2 linked regions of the Nitrosospira lacus genome follow. The protein of the gene in region 1 interacts with the protein of each later gene in a pairwise test. Links are inferred from orthologs where the notes say so. Each region holds a gene or a part of one and is shown on either strand. Other genes may lie near its edges.

Region 1 (8,980 bases):
GAGGATGCATTTCTGCACACTGCATTATTGTTGCCGCGCAGATTTGTTCAACTTGCGCCTTTTATTACGCTGCTGGGGAACGTCATCGCGCTAGGACGATTGGCTGTTAACTCGGAACTGACGGCATTAAGGGTGGCAGGTATTTCTCCCATTCGTATCAGTCTTGCGCCACTGGGAGTCGGACTGATTCTCCTGTTATTCATTGCTGTACTGGAACAATTTGTTGCGCCGCAACTTCAGCAGCGGGCTATCTCGTCCCGCGCGGTCGCGCTTGACAAGAGTGCGGCGCTTGGCAAGCATCTGGGTATCTGGACCCGGGATGAGCGGAATATAGTTCGTATCGGTGAGATGCTGCATGCGAAAAAGGCCGTGGATATAGAAGTCATGCATTTTGATGATAATGGGTTCCTGCTAACCTATACTTATGCCAAATATGCGGATCTCGTTGCTGATGGTCTGTGGGAATTAGGCGATGTCACTATCAAGACATTTGCGGGACAACGTATTGAATCCATGAGCAAAGCATCGATGAGCTGGAGATCATTTCTGAATCCGGATGATATATCGACGCTGACAAAGTCACCGGAGAGTCTTTCTCCCATCGAGTTATTTCTGCATGTTCGTTTCCTGCGTGCGACTGGTCAGGAGGCAGACGCTTATGCATTGGCTCTATGGCGAAAGGCAGGTGGAGCGCTGACAACAATCGCGATGTTGCTGCTTTCCATCCCCTTTGTATTCGGCTCGGTACGGGCGGGCCTTGGCAATAAGTTGGTACTCGCATCCATGCTTGGCATCAGCGTTTATCTTCTTGATCAGATTATCGCGAATGCCGGATTGTTACTGCATTTGAATCCAGCATTCACCGCGCTCTCACCGGGGTTATTGTTGATCATTCTGGCTAATTTCTGGCTGCGGCGGATTTTTTAGGCCTCCGTAGTTTCGATGAGCAAGCGCGAGTATTCGTTTCCGCACGAGTTGTTGCTATGGCAGTTAACCCGCAAATACTGTAATCTGCGCGGCTTGGCTCGCACCAGGGATATATTCCAGTGATTCCGGATTCAGCGATCAATCGGATGGCGATCTGTCCAGCTGCCGTATCCAGGAGAGTCTATACCGGTGCGATAGTGAGCCGATAACACGGGAGAGGATAGCGGGCTGTCTGGAATTTCAGCCGGTACCATCAAGTTGAATGATAGAACAGTCACGAATTGACAGCTTAAGAGAAGGAACGGCAACCGTTGGGTTTCTTTTCAATCCTCTCAGCGGGCGCATTCGCAAGCGTAAAGATGCGATAAAAGGTGAGCTGATCAAAATTCCCGGTGCAATCTGCCAGGAAGTGACGAATGGGCCGCAGATTTGCGCATCGGTTGACGCGTTCTTGCTCGCAGGAATCGATTTGCTGGCAGTCGTTGGCGGGGACGGGACCGTGCAGGCGGTATTGAACCATCTATTTACAACCCGGCCAATGGGCAAATGGCCTGTTCTAACAATCATCCCTGGCGGCACAACCAATATGACTGCATTGGATCTGGGCATTCACGGCAGGCCGGAGCATATTCTGCGAGAGTTAAGCAAATGCCTGCTAAAACAAACTTCACCCATATTGTTGAGGCGTCATGTCTTGTGTATTGAACAAGCGGGCACAGCCAAGGTTTATGGAATGTTTTTCGGTCTCGGCCTAATTGCCCGCGCAGTAATATTCTCTCAGGGTAGAATCAAGCAGTTGGGTATTACGGGGGAAATCTATTCAGCCATCATTACGCTCGGCTATTTCGCCGGAGTCCTGCTCGGGCGCCGGGAAGGTGCCTGGGCGCCAGTTCAGATGTCGATTATCCAGAAAAATGGCGAAACCCTCCGCGGAACGTATTCGTTTCTGTTTGCCAGCACGCTCGATCGCCTTTTGTTCGGCATGCGTCCGTACTGGGGACGGGGGGGAGAACCGCTTCATGTCACTTGTGTCCGGCAAAAGCGGAAGCGTCCGCTACGCTCGTTATTGACGCTACTTTCAGGTCGCGGGGAGGTCCTTAAGGAACAAGATGGCTATCATAGTTTCAATACCGAAGTGCTGGAACTGCTTATAGATGACGATTACATCGTCGACGGTGAATCCTACCGGGCATCAAGCGAGGATGGGCCATTGCGCATCACAGGGGCCGGTCCGATTATCTTCCTGGGAGCCGGCAGCGTGAACTCATAATCATGATTCTGAAAGCGGCAGGCAATCACTCATTTTTTTGTTTAGCACGATGATGCACAAAGATGTTTTGAACCCTGAGATTTCCACCTTTTTGGTGAGTGTTTGCTACGAAGCGAATTGCATAATATTTGCGGCCCATGGCTGCGTTGCAGCTACCTGGAACGGAATGACCATTCCGCGTCATTGCGCCTTGTTCCGTACCCCAAAAACCACACACTTCGCTCCATCCAACTACCGGATTCAGGATGTCAGACTACGCTCCACTATCTGATCAACAGCTCCCAAGCGACCTGGTCGCCGAGATGGCTTCGCTAAGCTCAAAAGCGGTCCCGGCGGATTTTTTTATTCTGGTTGAAGAATTAAAATCACGCTTTGGCCAGTCGCTGGACGCGGTTCTTCTTTATGGATCCTGTCTGCGTTCTCATGAGGTTGGTGAAGGGGTTGTGGATTTCTACGTCGTGGTGGATAGCTACAGCAACGCTTATCCAGAGCGTTATCTGGCTTATCTCAATGCATGGCTGCCGCCTAATGTATTTTATCTGGAGGTATCCAGTCAGGAAAACAGCCTTCGCGCCAAATATGCGGTGGTTTCAATAGCAGACTTTGAGCGGGGAACCCGGCAATGGTTTCACCCCTATCTGTGGGCGCGCTTTGCTCAACCCACGCGGTTGCTGTATGTGCGCGATGAAATCATCCGCAAGCGTATTCACCACGCGCTGGCCAGTGCGGTAGTAACATTTCTCAAGTCCAGTCTTCCCGTACTGGATTCATCCGTGGTGGATGCCGAAGCAATCTGGATTAACGGTCTGACCCAGACTTACGCCGCTGAATTGCGGCCTGAACGGGCAACGCGTGCGCAACAGCTTGCGCGGATCAATCTGGATGACTATGCGCGATTGACTGCGCATGCCGTACCGGCCTTGGTGGGAAAGCTGAAGAGCTTGCCGAACGGGCATTATCAGTGGCTGGTTGATGAAACGAGCCATCGGCGTTCACTATGGCACTGGCGATTACGCCGTTGGCAGGGGAAGGTCTTGTCCGTGCTAAGGTTGACCAAGGCTGCATTTACCTTTCGCGACAGCATTAGTTATGCGGCATGGAAGATCGAACGCCATACCGGCGTACGCGTTGAGGTGACACCCATGTTGCGGCGGCATCCTGTGCTGTGGGGTTTCAAGGTTTCCTGGCGATTATTGCGGCGTGGTGTGATGCGTTGATATCGGGGAACCCTGAAGTCCTCCAGCGGCACATCTGCTGGTAAGATCGAAGACTCGTCGAAGATTGTTCAGAGATCTCTTAGATCGGGCACGATATCCACATCAGCGGGGAAGGGATTTTTGTCTCCCGGCCGTACGCGTCCCAAAAATGCGATGTTATTAAGCCTGGCACTCTGATAATCAATCAGTGCATCACCTATCATCAGCACACGTTCTGGCGGAAGATTATGGCCGGACAATATATTCCCGATCAGCGTTTGTTTTGGCGTGGGAGAGCCGCATACCCCGGTGAAATAGGATGCAAGGCCCCGGCGTGCAACAATTGTATTAAGTTCTGCTTCCGGCGTACCGGATGCAATGAACAAGGGTATTCTCGCGGCCTCTTTACGAATCAGCTCGGCTGCACCAGGCACGGTCTCGCTTGCAATCACGGCCTCAACCACCAGTTCAGAGAAACGTCGATCCAGTTGTTGCTCTTCATCCGGTGTCAGCGGAGGTCTGTCCAATAAATATTCCTGAAAATAATGGAATTTCTGGTAGCGCGACATGCCGCCGTTTGCGCGGTGATATTGCATCACCGCAGTCATCACTGTTTCCCCATGGGTTCGATAGAGATTACCGAAGGCTTCTGTTTTGATGTCCCCGGACTCCACTACTACACCATCGAAATCGAAAATGATGGCTTGCCAGTGCCCGGTCTTCATGCTTTGTTGGCAGATGCCGAAGGTGTGGCATCGTCATCGTCGCTGGAGTGATGCATGGTTTTGTGAATATCCCTGAGGCAATCAAGCAGGCCCTGGCCGAGATCGACATGCTCGTTAAGCACCAGCTTGCGGCCGATGCGGGGTTGAAATGCGTAGGGAGTTACCTCATAGTGATGCACCGCATTGCCTTCGTCGAAATTCAATGCTATTTCCCAAGGCATGATTTCCGAGATCATCGTCATGACATCCTTGATCCGCAACCGCTCCTGTCCGGTCAGGATCAAATGGCGGTTGGCGAACTCCGGCGACAGCACCTGTACGCTCATGCGCGCCGCATCCTCCACATGGATGTACTCGCGGAGCGCTTCACCGGTACCATGATAGGTTATCGAATGCCGTTCAACGGCTTCGTGCAGCATCCGGTAGATCCCGTTGCGGGCATCGGCACGCCTGCCGTACAAAGATCCATAGCGCAAAATACTATAATCCAGTCCGTAGCGCTCATGATAGGTTTCTATAAAGCGCTCTGCCGCCTGCTTGCTGGCACGGTAAAACGAACCGGACTCGGAATAAACATAAATCGTGCTGGCGAAGACGAAGCGGCGAGCCCCGGCGAGACGGGCGGCTTCCAGCGCGTGCATATTACCCAGTACATTGATCGTGGCGGTAGCCAGCGGCTTGTCATGAGCTTCATCGATATCCGCGATCGCGGCAAAATTATAGACCACGTCTACACCCCTGGCTGCTTCCGTCACCTGATCGAGATCCATGATGTCGCCAATGATCATTTCCTGATCCTGACCCTGATAACGTGAGGGACACCGGTCAAACAGGCGCACCCGGTACCCGGCAGCGGATAATGCGTCAGCAACATGACTGCCAAGAAAACCACTGGCGCCATACACGATAGCGATTTCGTTAGCCATTCCTGTTTTACCTGTCTTTCATTAAGCCAGCTTTAATCAGACCTTGCCACAGATTTTCCGCAGCTTCCACTTCCATGCGATGGCGCGATTCCCTGGCAAGAGAACCAATGTGTGAGGTGAGAATAGCATTGTCGCATTTGATCAATAGACCATGATAAGGTTCTTGCTCGAAAACATCGAGTGCGGCTGCACCTAGCTGCCCGGAAGTGAGGGCCTCAGCGAGGGCGGTTTCGTCTATAAGGCCGCCGCGAGCCGTATTGATCACCACGGCACCGCGCTTCATGCGCGCGATGGTCTTCCCATCCAGTAAATGGTGAGTGTCAGCGTCATAAGTCAGGTGCAGGCTGATGATATCCGCCTCTGCCAGAAGCTTTTCTAGTGATACTAGTTCTATTCCTTGCGGTGACTGGTTTACATAGGAATCATGTGCTACAACCCTGGCATCAAAAGCCTGGCACAAACGGGCAACCCGTCGCCCGACGCGCCCCAAGCCAACGATGCCTACCGACTGGGCGGCGAGCAGCTGGCCCTGAGTTCTTGGCCACTCTCCCGCACGCAGCTGCCGATCGATCTGGCATATCCGCCGCAACGCAGCCAATATCAGACCCATGGTAAGCTCAGCCACTGCTTGGGCTGGCGCCTCCGGGGTATTCAGCACAGCGATTCCGTGGCGCTTTGCTGCCGCAAGATCGACACTGTCCAGACCGCTCCCGCAGCGGGAGACCACTTTCAGTTTTTTTGCGGATGCGAAAACACGTTCTGTCAGGGGCTCTATACCCGCTATCATCCCTACGGCATCTGCACCCAGCAATTCGATAGTTTCATCTTCGGTTAGTTTGCGTTTATAGGGATTGCCGACAATATGCATGCCCTCACTTTGCAAATGCTGAATATGGAGATTGTTGTCCACATCAAACGACGAAGTGGAAATAACAAGCTTGCTCATAGTGTCGCCCTTATATTCCGCATATGACCCCGGCAAAGTGTGTCTAGGATGCGAATATCCAAACCATAGCCAAGAAAGTTGAAGCCAGCGTCAATATTGCGCCGCAATGCCTCCGGATCCGGCTCAACTACGTGAATGCCTCCAGGCTTGCCTAACCGGTGTCCGGCCTCCCGCACTTGTTCTATCGCGGATTCGACGTCCGGATAATCGAGTTCGCCGGGCCGCCCCATGGAACCGGATAAATCGTAAGGACCGATGATATAGGCGTCAATGCCGGGAACGGAAAGAATGGAGTCAATGGCGTTGACTGCGTCTATATGTTCGATCATGACCACGATGACGGCGTTATCTTCCAGCCACTGCCGGTATTGTTGAAATCGTGCGCCATAACCTTGAGCGCGCGCCAGGCCGACTCCGCGCCGGCCACGCGGCGGATAATAAACAGCCTGCACCGCGGCTTCGGCGTCAGCGGCGGTTTTGACCATGGGGACCATTACACCTGCCGCACCGGCGTCCATAACCCGCTTGATCTGGTCAGGGTGATTCGATGTCAGTCGTACGATTGCCGGACACTGTTGACCATCGAGGACTTGAATCATCATTTGCACTTCGCTGAGTTCCAGAACGCTGTGCTCCGTATCCAGTACCAGCCAGTCAAACCCGGCGGCAGCCATGATTTCGGCAATTGCCGGATGTCCTAACGTGACCCATGAGCCGATGGTTAGGGCATTCCGGGCCAGTTTTGATTTTAATTGCATAGTGCTCCTTAAGGAAAACGACTTGAATATATTGCGGAGAGTACCTGATTCAATACGAGCCCAGCAGGGGGTCCGCTTCCATCAATCCGGCCACACGCTCCAGATCAGCCTGCGTGTCCACCGCTTGAGTATTGAAGCTCGTTCTCACCATCTTCACGCGATAACCATGCTCCAGCAGACGTAGCATGTCCACGGACTCCAATTGCTCCAATGGAGTGGACGGCAACCGGGCGAACTCGATCAATGTCTTACGCCGGAATGGGATAATGCATACCTGTTTGTAGGCGCACGGATGCACAAAATCCGATTGAGAGGACTGAGTGGAAGCCGGAGCGGTCGGTATCGGTTGCCGCGACATATATAAGGCATCACCCTGTTGATTCATCACCACTTTAATAGTGTTGACGTCATAGAAGTCCGCTTTGTTATCGATACTGCGCACCAGGTTGACACAGCCCAGTTGCGGATCATGGCGGAATGGCTCGACCGCGGCGTCAATCATCTCCGGATGGGTCATCGGTTCGTCGCCCTGTACCATAACAATAAGTTCCGCATCAATCCCGGCGGCAGCTTCCGCAACCCGGTCACTGGCGCGCTCATGAGTGTCAGCAGTCATTATTACGGGAGCGCCAAATCCCTGCGCCGCCCGCCGGATTTCTTCGTCGCAGGTGGCTATGTAAGTAGCATCGAGGGCTTTACTCAGGGCAACGCGTTTGTAAACATGTTCCAGCATGGTTCGGCCCAACAGTCTTGAAAGCGGTTTGCCGGGAAAACGCGACGAACCCATCCGTGCTGGTATTACAGCAATTGTTTTCATTGGTTATTCACATTCATTGGAGTTTTAGATTTGCAGAGATGCTCTTCTCCATTTGATCGCCCCTGGTTCAGTCCCATGAGTCAGTGGTAATGGAGTTTGTTCACTCTGGTCGCTATCGTACCATCAGAGGAGAGTCTCTGCGATAATTTGAAGTAGTGTCCACCTTGCGAAATCGCTGAATATGCTCTCCGGTGGAGTGGATATCCGGAGATTTTTTGCCCGTTGGACACAGTTGTAAAGCAATGGTCAAGTGTCGCCATGCCCATTGCGTGTTATTGCATATGACTAGAATATGCATATCCACGCATCTTCGATCGACGCCCAGTCAATCATTATCGAGTTCGCTGGCCTGGCTTAGGTGGCCATACTTCTGGCAACTCAAACGCACCACACTGGTAAACGTATATCTGCGAGTGTACAATTACGCCCTTTTTCGTCACTCAAGATTCTGATTATTCGATTAAATGATGAATATACTGCCTGTTGCTGACATGTCGGAGCTAAACGCCTGGGTATGAAAGCCCTATTTTTTCTTCGTCATTATAACGACATTGATCATATAACCCCGGTGATCCACAAGTGGATGGGTTCGGGGCACACGTGCGATATTGTCCTGATAGGCAACTCGCGCTTTCGCAACGACTACCGCATTGAATTTCTGCGCAAGCTTGCTGGAGTGCGCATGGCCTATATTGGCGACCTGTTGCCGCCGGTCGAATTTGCCCGCTGGTTTGTGCAAACGCTGATACTGATCCGCAGCTTGCGGCGCCCCTTCATCGGCCCGGTCATGGCGGCCCTGGCCAAGACCTATGATGCCCGACGGCGGGCACCGGTGTGGCACAGCACCGCGCAGCGGCTGCTCGAGCGCAGCTTCGGCAGTCCCCATGAAGGGACCGGTGAAGGCGTGGTGGTATTTGACTGGATAGAAAGGAACTCCTCCATATGCGTGGAATGGGTCGAGATAGTCCTCTCGACGGCGCGCGCCATGGGACTTGGCACCGTATCGCTGCCGCATGGAGACAGCCCGCACGCGAGCCAGCTGATCCGGCGGCGGGAACTGCGCCTGGAGCCCGACACCACATTTGCCAATGCGGGCATATTCGACAAAGTAGTAGTGCCCAACGAACTGTGCTCGGTGCGATTTCGGCCCTTCATGGACAACCGGAAGCTGGCCGTCCTGGGCTCGCCGCGCTACTGCGACGAATGGCTGGCCAAACTGGCCACCCTGATGCCGCCCTCGCCGCTGACGCGTTCGGCGAGCCGGCTCAAAGTCGTCATTTTTCTGAGGAAGAGCAACTTCTCCACCTTCTGGGAAGAAGTGGGCGAAGTAGTGCGCATCGTTGCCGGCTTTCCCGGAGTGGAACTGATCATCAAGCCGCACACGCGCGGGGGCTGGCAGCAATCCCTGACCCGGG
Region 2 (9,063 bases), 1.5 Mb from region 1 along the record:
CCTGTGCGGCGATGCGGCCGATCTGTGTGAGAACTTGTCGGAGGAAATTGCACCGGGCTATTGTTGGCAGGATAACGAAACGCTGGCCTTGGCGAGTATCCGCAAATTCAAGGCGCTAGGCCGCAAGGAAGACGCGGAGCTTTGGCCCAACCACGACATGGATTTTTTCCGGCGTTTGCCGGGTTTCCCGGCCTGGAGAGAATAACCCGGCGTGCAATTATTCCGAATTCAGGATATCCAGAGCGTGAAAGGAGTGGTCCCAGCTTTTAGTTGTGCTGCGGGCGTGTTTGGGAAGCGTTATCCACGACGCGGCCCTCGGCGCCGGCCGCTTCCTTTGCCATTTGCCGATGCGCGGTAGCTTCTTTTATGCTTGCCTGTTCGGTTTCTTCGTACTTGCGTACCAATGCCGTGGTGTGGGATTTCAGATCCTGAGCCTGCCGGCCATAGAGGTAGCTTTTTTGCTCATAGTGCTCAAGCAATTTTTTCTGCTCCTCAGCCTTCGAGTGCATTTCCTTTGCCTTACCTTCGAAATACTTCGTCAAGGCATCATGGTCGCTTCGGGTTCGGGCATTCTGAGCAGCTTTGCGAACATTGGTGTTCTGAACAGCTTCGAGGGGGCTCATCTGGGCGCAGGCGGCCAACAAACCAAGGGAAATCGCCGCAAAAAATGTCCTTGTTCTCATAAAGGTATCTCCTTTAAGTGGGTTCATCGACAGTGATGAACATTTGTATTATCCTTTGAGTCGAGAAAACCATAAAACATCGGGGATGTTTTGTCAACTTTTCCATGCTTAAAGTGTCTTAATGTTGTATTCTGTTGATAGATGGAGCAGACAATAATGCATTCCATAATAATTTCTTATAATACAGACAGGAGAAAGGAAGGAAGCCAAATGCTTAATACTATGGGTGAACGGCAGAAACAATTGCTCAAGCTGCTGCGCAGGGGCAAGCCGGGCCTGAGCGTAGATGAGCTTTCGAAAGGACTTGAAATTACGCGCAATGCGGTACGGCAGCATCTTGCCTCGCTGGAAGCGGCAGGATTGGTGGAGACCGGTGCCACCCGACCCTCAGGAGGGGGGCGTCCTCAACAGCTTTATATTCTTAGCGAGCTTGGACGGGAGAGCTTTCCGCGCCAGTATTCATGGCTTGCACAACTTGTGGTGGCTTCCGTTCAGCAGGAAGAGGGGGCGGAAAACATGAGCAGGCGCTTGGGCGAGATTGGTGCGGGTGTCGGACGTCAGCTTCGCAGCGAACATCCCGGTCTGACTACGCACGCAGAGAAAGTCGAGAAGCTCGCCGAGGTGATGGAGCAGCTTGGTTATAACGCCAAAACCGCTACATTTCCGGGTGGCGAGACGGTAATAGAAGCCGATAATTGCGTCTTTCACAGGATGGCGGTGAGAGATACCGACATTTGCCATCTTGACAGGGGTCTGATGGAGACTTTCACCGAAAGCACAGTGGAGCAACATGAATGCATGGTCCACGGCGGTAACTTGTGCCGGTTCAGATTCAAGCCAAAAGATGACGAATCCAAAGATAATAAATAAGATTTAATAAGATAAATAGCCGCTTGGAGACGCTAGAGTAAAGCGGATTCCACCAGCACATCAACTCCCTTCTCCGGTGCTATTGCCCGCGGAGGAATATTTTCACCTGCGCGCCAGCGCATTACCGCATCCCGCTTGGACTCGCCGCTGACGAGAAATATGACCTGTCTTGAACGGCTGAGTCTTGCCGCGCTCAGCGAAACGCGCTGAGGCGGTGGCTTGGGCGCATCCAGCACCGCCAGCGTGTCAGGCGAATCGGGCTCAGCTCCCCATTCGTGACCGGGAAACAGGCTAGCGGTATGGCCATCTTCACCGAGCCCAAGCAGCGTTAAATCAAATATGCCGACGGTATTCAAGGTCTGCGCGTACTCGCAAGCCGCCAGATCCGCACCGAGTTCCCCGGGAATTGTGTACAGCTGATCCGCCGGAATTTCGACATAATCGAGCCACGTTTCTCCGGCCATAACCGAGTTGCGCCTGGGATCGGTGGGCGACACACAGCGTTCGTCGCCAAAGTAGACATACCAGGCTGACCAGTCGGTATGTGCCGACCGCAGCTGTTTATAGATTGCGCGCGGCGTGTCGCCGCCCGCGAGTACGAGGTGAAACTGTCCTCGCATCCGGATCGCCGTGGCGGCACTGTCGAGTATCATCTTCAGCGCTACGCTCTGCAGTTCCGGCATATCCGCAACCGCATGCCATCTGCATTGTCCGGAATTGGTGGAACCAGGGGATTGTGAGGGTTTTACGTGCATAACCAATCCATCCATACATTGTGAGTGGTAATCGGCGGTCTGCCGGACTTAAAGGAATCCGCCGCCTCGATTCTTCAAACTTGGCAGACTGTCGGATCAATCCGGTCTGATCGCCATTTTACCGCTACCAAGGAATAATATCGCGAGGCCGGAAAATAAATAGAAACCCTGCAATTCAAGTGCCCAGCCGCCATTGCTCGTTAGCGAGAAAAGCTGGCTGCGGTGTGCCAGTACCAATGCAAATATCATATTGCCAAAAACCAGCAATCCACCCAGGCGAGAAAAAATTCCCAGAATAATCATTAGTGGCGCAATAACTTCGCCCACGTAAACGCCGTAAGCCAGAACTGCAGGTAAATTAAACCCGGCAAGTTGCTTGCTGATGAATTCGAGAGAGCCTGGATTGAGCATTTTGAATACTCCATGCAGCAGTATCAGCGTGCCAACCGTAAGGCGCAAAATAAATTTGCCTAAAGCATCATTTTGAAATGGATTGCGCATGGGCGTTCTTCTTTGAACCTGAATCCGGTAGTTGTAGTGAAACTCACCACAAAGGTGAAGCTCAAGCGTATATGTCTTTGTGGATCATGGTGCCTAATTGAAAAGATAAACGGTCAACCGCCGGGTTCAGGTTAAATGTAACGACGACGAATTCAAGATGGAAGGTGAAAGTACGGCAACAACCGATGCGGTGACGTGATGCGCAGTCCTTCTGAGAAGACTTCCATCAATGTTTTTGACTTAGCCGGGCACTTATCAATTAGTCCCGGATAACGTCATTCAATTCCATTTTATCAGTCTTCAAGATATTTTACCGGATTGACGGATTGTTCAGTGGTTCCCCACGTTTTTTAGTCACGCTATCATAGCCAAAGATCGTGCTTCAGATTAAAAAAAGGCATACTTATCGGGTAACACAATAATCTGGGAGGAATGATGTCAGACGAGGACATGAAAGCCGAGTTGGAGCGATTGCGTAAAGAAAACGAAGCACTCAAAAAAGGAGCCAGTACGGGGATCACCATGAAGGTGAGCGAAAAGGGAGCACTCTCGGTGTACGGCATGGGCAGGTTTCCCGTGACGCTTTACAAAGAGCAATGGTTAAAGCTGGTGGATATGTCGGATGATATCCGTGCATTCATAGCGGCGAATGAGGGAAAATTGAAGACCAAAGACTGAGGGTGGAAGAGAAATATAGAAACATACATCAACAACGAACAGAAATGGCAAGCTTGCAGCAGGGCTCCTCAGGGGTGGAATCTCTGAAATAAGTCTTCCGTGGCGCGCATTGCCGGCAAGGGAACTTATTCAAAGATTCCTTGGGGATATTGGGTAGTGGTTACATCTTTACATCCCGGCGTCCGAAGCGTGATCCGCTGAGTTTCACATCGGCACGCGCCCAGGCCTCGTTGAAACGTGCCTCGATGAGCGTCGCCTGATCGTCCTTCTTTTGTGCGCGCAACGCTTGCATCAATCCATAAAGCGCCCACCCGCTGTTGCGATTGCGCCGCAGATCTTCCCAGTACACGGTTTCCGCTTCGGCCGGACGTCCTGCCTCCAGCAGGATGGCGCCGAGGGTCAGCCGTGGCGGAACGCTGAATTCCGATGGTTCCGTGTATATCAGGGCGTCTTCAAGGCGAACAGCTTGTTCAAGGTACGCGATAGCCTGATCGAACTGTCCGCGCGCCGCGGCGATCTCGCCGGCGAGCACCTCGGGTGCGGCGCTCAGCACGGTGCGCGCGGTATTTTTCGAGAAAAGGGGGAGATCCAGCGCCGGGTTCTTCATGATTTCGCGCAACGCACCCAGTTCCTGATCGGCCTGTTGCAACTGCCCGGTGGCAACAAACGCGAGGCCGCGTACATAGTGCCAGCTTCCCTTCAGAAACGGGCTAGTAGATGGCGGGGCGGGTTCTTCAAGAACTTCCTTCCAGTGGCCGAACCTCGCAAGCGCCCAATACGGCACCATGCGGAATATCGCCGTCAGCGGCATCGCCTCCAGCACTGCATCGTCTACCTTGCTGGCGGCTTCCCGTGCGGATTTGATTGCAACTTTGCTTTGACCGTCTCCCGTCGCCGCGAACCAGAGGAAGTGAATGTTATGCGGGTAGTACATCATGGGGTATAACCCCTGGGCGCGGCACTGCGCGATGTAATCCTCGTCGGCCGCGATGGCAAGCTGATTGCTCTTCATCGAGTCGGCGTAGCGGCCCACGCGCTGATAGATATGTGATGACATGTGTATCATGTGCCCCGCCGCCGGCATCAGCGTCAGCAGGGTGTCGGCTGCCTTTTCCGCCCGTTCGGGCGTGCTGGTCGGTTCTATGAGGTGAATATACATGTGCAGCGCGGCGGGATGCTTCGGATTGCGCCTCATCACTTCTTCGGTGAGTGCGACAATTTCGGCTGTTCCCTCGTACGGCTGGCCATCGCGCATCCAGTAGCCCCAGGGACGCAGATCCATCACCGACTCTACATAAAGCATCGCGATATCGGGATCATCCGGAAAACGTTGGTGCACTTCCCGCATCGCCTCCGCGTAAGCCTTGTCGTTCGTTGTCCGGCTCTCGGGATTCCCCGAGTAACGCTTCTCGAGAGCATTGATGAGCGCACGCTCTCTGGGTGATGCTTTCGCCATGAGCGACTTGGCCTGTTGCACGATCTCCAGAGCCTGCGGCTCCTCGTTCGGTTCCATCATTGCGTTGATGTTGGGGCCGAGCACGAGTGCCTGACCCCAGTAGGCCATCGCAAGTCCAGGATCGAGCCGTGCCGCTTCACGGAATGCCCGGCGCGCCTCGGCATGGTTGAACCCATAGGCGAGGTTCAGCCCCTGGTTGATGTATTGCTGTGCCAGCTTGTTGCGCGTGCTGACGGGGAATGTATCCGTACCCAGGTTCTGCAGCCTGGGTGCGAGCTTGCCATCCGGACCCGGCCTAGCCGCCATATCGGATTGCGCGTAATGCTGGTGGCCGCCTCCGGATCCTGCGGAAGCTTCGCGCTTTTTGGTCGAAGCCACGTCGCCAGTCCCGGCGCCGGTCTCGGCGAATGCGCCGGGAATACCCGCGACGGCCAGGGCCAGAATTAATAGTGTTGAACGGACGATGTCGGATTGCATGGACATTACCTCCCTAATAAAAATACACAATTTTCCAGGCAGTGGAAATTCCTTCCGCCGGCGCGATTGCAACGTGGTGAAGCATGGAAATAACCCCATGATGGGTTGCTAAAAAATATGCAGAGACAGGAATACATATGACCGGTCGTATTATTATTGGGCAAAAAAATCAGGGTTTGAAAAAATCGTCCAGTAAATCCTGACAGCACTGCTTGATCGGCGCGGATGATCTTTCTATTTTCATCCTCAATAAAGCGCCCTGCCAGGTATTCACCAGCAGATCGGCCATCATTTCAGGTGATTTGTCCGATCTTACCGTCCCCTGCTGCTGTGCTTTGGCCAGCCCGGACTGTAATACATCCTGGTAACGCCTGACGGCGGATTGAAGCGATTTACGGCAAACTTCGCTGGTATCGCCTATTTCTCCCATCAGGTTACCCAGGAGGCAACCGCCTTTAAACTCATCCCTCTCAAGTTCCACGATGAGCTCATCAAAATAACGCCTTATTGCACCGAGTGCATCAGCGTCGGATCGTTCCAGATGATCAGTTAACAGCGCGATAAATGGATCGGTATAGTGTTGAATGACTTCCGCACCAAAATCTTCCTTGCTGCCAAAGTAATTGTAAAAAGAACCCTTGGGCACATTAACCGCATCCAGGATCTCCTGGAGTCCGGTGCCGTGATAGCCCTGCCCCCTGAGCAGGGCGACTCCCTGATTTAACAGGTTGTCTCTGTTGAATTCCTTTTTGGTGGGTTTAAGCATAAGTAAATAATACGACCGGTTGTCTTGGATTGTCAAGAAAAAAAGACGGCACCCAACCAAGTGCCGTTTGCCATCAGGAAATTACATAAAATTTGTTACCGGTTTACGGCACTCAGCTTTTGCGGGTTAGCAGCGGCATGATTCTCGTCGGCCTTCAGAGCCATTTGGTGATGAAGGCGGGCTTCCTTGATATTTGCCTCGACAGCTCGCTCATATTCACGCACCTGCGCGGAGGCATGCGATTGAAGGTCCTGCGCCTGTCTGCCATACAGATAACTTTTGTTTTCGTACTGCTCAAGCAGTTCCTGTTGTTCCTTCGCTTTTGCCTTTATCAGCGTCGCTGCGTCTTCATAGAACTTGGCTATGGCTTCATGGTCGCTGCGAGTAACGGCTTTTTGAGCAGCCGCGCGAATCTCGGGAGTATCAACAGGCTCGACAGCGATCACGGATGAACTCACCGAGGCCAGGAAGCCGATCATGGATAAAGCTGAAAAAATATTCCCTGTTTTCATCGTGTACCTCACTAATATTACTAGCGATTTTCGTTGGCATTCGGTGGGGAAACTGGTGGGAAAACGTCGAGCACTTCCTCAATTCCCAGCATTCATGGTTCGAATCTTATACAATTAAAAACACTTTGTCAACTTAATAATGTTTAAAGTGTGTTTTGAACCCATGAATTCATATCGAGTGACCTGAACGTCTTGACGAACGTGAGATAGTCCGATGGGCCGGATTTGGCAATGGGAGGAGTGTGGGGACGTCGTCCCCATACCCTATACTTTGTTTTACAGCGCTCCAGTAGCCTAGTAGCCGTAGCATACGGGGGGCAATATGTTTCGCTTATTGGCGCGCTTCCTTGCCTCCTGCTCGCCAGGGGATTCATTCCTTTTTCATCGCATGTCCCCCGAACTGGTTGCGTAGTGCCGATAGCAATTTGTTCGAGAATGAATCGGAATCACGCGACTGCAGGCGTTGTAATAATGCCAACGTGATGACCGGGGCGGCGACATCGAGATCAATCGCTTCCGCAACCGTCCAGCGTCCTTCGCCGGAATCCGCAACATACGGGGCAATGCCTTCCAGACCTGGATTTTCCGCCAGGGCAGCGGCGGTCAAGTCGAGCAGCCATGATTGCACCACGCTGCCGTCGCGCCAGATCTCCGCTATCTGATGCAGATCCAGGTTGAATTCCTGTTTGTGGCGCAGAATCGCAAACCCTTCCCCATATGCTTGCATCATGCCGTATTCGATGCCGTTATGAATCATTTTGGTAAAGTGCCCGGCACCGCTGGGGCCAACACGCCCCCAGCCTTTGTCCGGCGCGGGAGCCAGGGTTTCAAAGATGGGGCGCAATCCCTCAATTACCTGTTCATCGCCGCCCACCATGATGCTGTAGCCGTTCTGCAGTCCCCACACGCCGCCGCTCGTTCCCGCATCGACAAGATGGATCTTGCTTGTTGCCAGCATTTGCGCGCGGCGTTGCGTATCCTTGTAATTTGAATTGCCGCCCTCGATAATGATGTCGCCTGGTATGAGCAGCGGCCACAACGCGGTAATTGTTTCATCCACCGGGGCACCCGCGGGAACCATCAGCCATATCGTGCGAGGCGACTTCAATTCATTCACGAGTGCTTCGAGCGTCGCCGCCGGCACAATGTCTTTTTTTTCGATTTCCCTGAGCGTATCGGGGTTGCGGGCATAGCCGACGACGCGGTGGCCGCCGAGCACCAGCCGTTGTGCCATATTACCGCCCATGCGGCCGAGGCCGATCATTCCGAGTTCCATTATTTTTCTCCCGATTATTCAGTCCTTCTGAATAAATCTCCGACGTAGTCAGCGACTCACTCTTGGAAGAGCTTATTCAGATGTTCAATAAAAGTAGCGCACCCCGGCGGTGTTAATGGCTTGCGTTATACTCCACCCATCCTACCCAAGGTCAGCAGCCCGCCGGGGCTTAAAAAATCGGCTGCTAGGCCGCGTGATTGGTCAGGATTTCCTCGCGCTTGGTTTTGAGCGCGGCAAGCAGCTTGTCGTATGATGCTGCGAAAGCGTCCACGCCGTCATCCTGGAGTTTTTCCGTGACAGCGTCGAGATCAATGCCGAATTCCTGTAACTGTGCAATGTCCGCTTCCGCCTGCTGAATATTTTCAGTGAGTGTTTCACGCACGCGGCCATGATCGCGGAATGCGTCGAGCGTTTTAGGCGGCACGGTGTTGACGGTATCGGGGCCGATCAATTGCTCAATGTAGAGCACATCGGAGTAAGCGGGGTTTTTGGTGCCGGTGCTGCCCCATAACGGACGTTGCGCTTTTGCGCCTTTGCGGCGCAAATCGGCAAAATCCTCGCCATGGAATATTTCATGGAAGCGCTGATAGGCGAGTTTGGCGTTGGCGATGGCGATCTTGCCGCGTAAGGCGAGTGCTGCGGGTGATTCGTTCTTTTCCAATAAGGGATCGACAATACCGTCCACCCGGCTGACAAAAAACGACGCAACCGAAACCGGCCAGCTTACTTTTTTACCCAGTGATGCTTCCTCCCTGCCACTGAGCCCGCGGATATAGGCTCGTGCCACATCTTCATAATGCCGCAGTGAAAACATCAGGGTCACGTTGATGTTTACCCCCGCCGCGATGGATTGTGAAATCGCGGGGATACCCGCCGGGGTGGCCGGAATTTTTATCATCAGATTGGGGCGCTGCACCGCGTCCCATAACCGTTTCGCTTCGGCAATGGTTCCATCCGTATCATAGGCGAGGTGTGGCGAGACTTCGAGGCTGACGTAACCATCGCCGCCCTGGGTTGCATCATAGACCGGCCGCAGCACATCGGTGGCCCTGCGTATATCGGCAACGGCCAGTGCCTCAAACAGTGCCT

The links.
Region 2: the proteins of EBAPG3_RS04175 (region 1) and EBAPG3_RS11040 interact in binary tests that used the Escherichia coli proteins (3 or more experiments, as listed by UniProt). The link is inferred for Nitrosospira lacus from one-to-one orthologs.

What each region holds. Positions count from the first base shown.
Region 1 is NZ_CP021106.3:927,657-936,636, forward strand. The notes cover bases 5,682-8,500. They hold EBAPG3_RS04175 (3-deoxy-manno-octulosonate cytidylyltransferase), read right to left. Parts: upstream 7,566-8,500; coding sequence 6,798-7,565; downstream 5,682-6,797. Other genes in these bases: EBAPG3_RS04165 (phosphoglycerate dehydrogenase), read right to left, coding at 5,682-5,990; EBAPG3_RS04170 (HpcH/HpaI aldolase family protein), read right to left, coding at 5,987-6,748; EBAPG3_RS04180 (hypothetical protein), read left to right, coding at 8,080-8,500. Also shown: LPS export ABC transporter permease LptG, read left to right, coding at 1-927; EBAPG3_RS04145 (diacylglycerol/lipid kinase family protein), read left to right, coding at 1,190-2,197; EBAPG3_RS04150 (hypothetical protein), read left to right, coding at 2,443-3,414; EBAPG3_RS04155 (HAD family hydrolase), read right to left, coding at 3,483-4,118; EBAPG3_RS04160 (NAD-dependent epimerase/dehydratase family protein), read right to left, coding at 4,115-5,044; more of EBAPG3_RS04165, read right to left, coding at 5,052-5,681; more of EBAPG3_RS04180, read left to right, coding at 8,501-8,980. UniProt on the Escherichia coli protein: Activates KDO (a required 8-carbon sugar) for incorporation into bacterial lipopolysaccharide in Gram-negative bacteria.
Region 2 is NZ_CP021106.3:2,431,275-2,440,337, reverse strand. The notes cover bases 4,389-7,290. They hold EBAPG3_RS11040 (TetR/AcrR family transcriptional regulator), read right to left. Parts: upstream 6,187-7,290; coding sequence 5,590-6,186; downstream 4,389-5,589. Other genes in these bases: gnd (phosphogluconate dehydrogenase (NAD(+)-dependent, decarboxylating)), read right to left, coding at 7,069-7,290; EBAPG3_RS11035 (hypothetical protein), read right to left, coding at 6,282-6,698; EBAPG3_RS11045 (hypothetical protein), read right to left, coding at 4,389-5,420. Also shown: EBAPG3_RS11075 (N-acyl homoserine lactonase family protein), read left to right, coding at 1-205; EBAPG3_RS11070 (hypothetical protein), read right to left, coding at 267-683; EBAPG3_RS11065 (helix-turn-helix transcriptional regulator), read left to right, coding at 894-1,553; pgl (6-phosphogluconolactonase), read right to left, coding at 1,586-2,236; EBAPG3_RS11055 (DoxX family protein), read right to left, coding at 2,405-2,809; EBAPG3_RS11050 (hypothetical protein), read left to right, coding at 3,242-3,487; more of EBAPG3_RS11045, read right to left, coding at 3,648-4,388; more of gnd, read right to left, coding at 7,291-7,974; tal (transaldolase), read right to left, coding at 8,159-9,063. UniProt on the Escherichia coli protein: Involved in response to both electrophiles and reactive chlorine species (RCS). Represses the transcription of the nemRA-gloA operon by binding to the NemR box.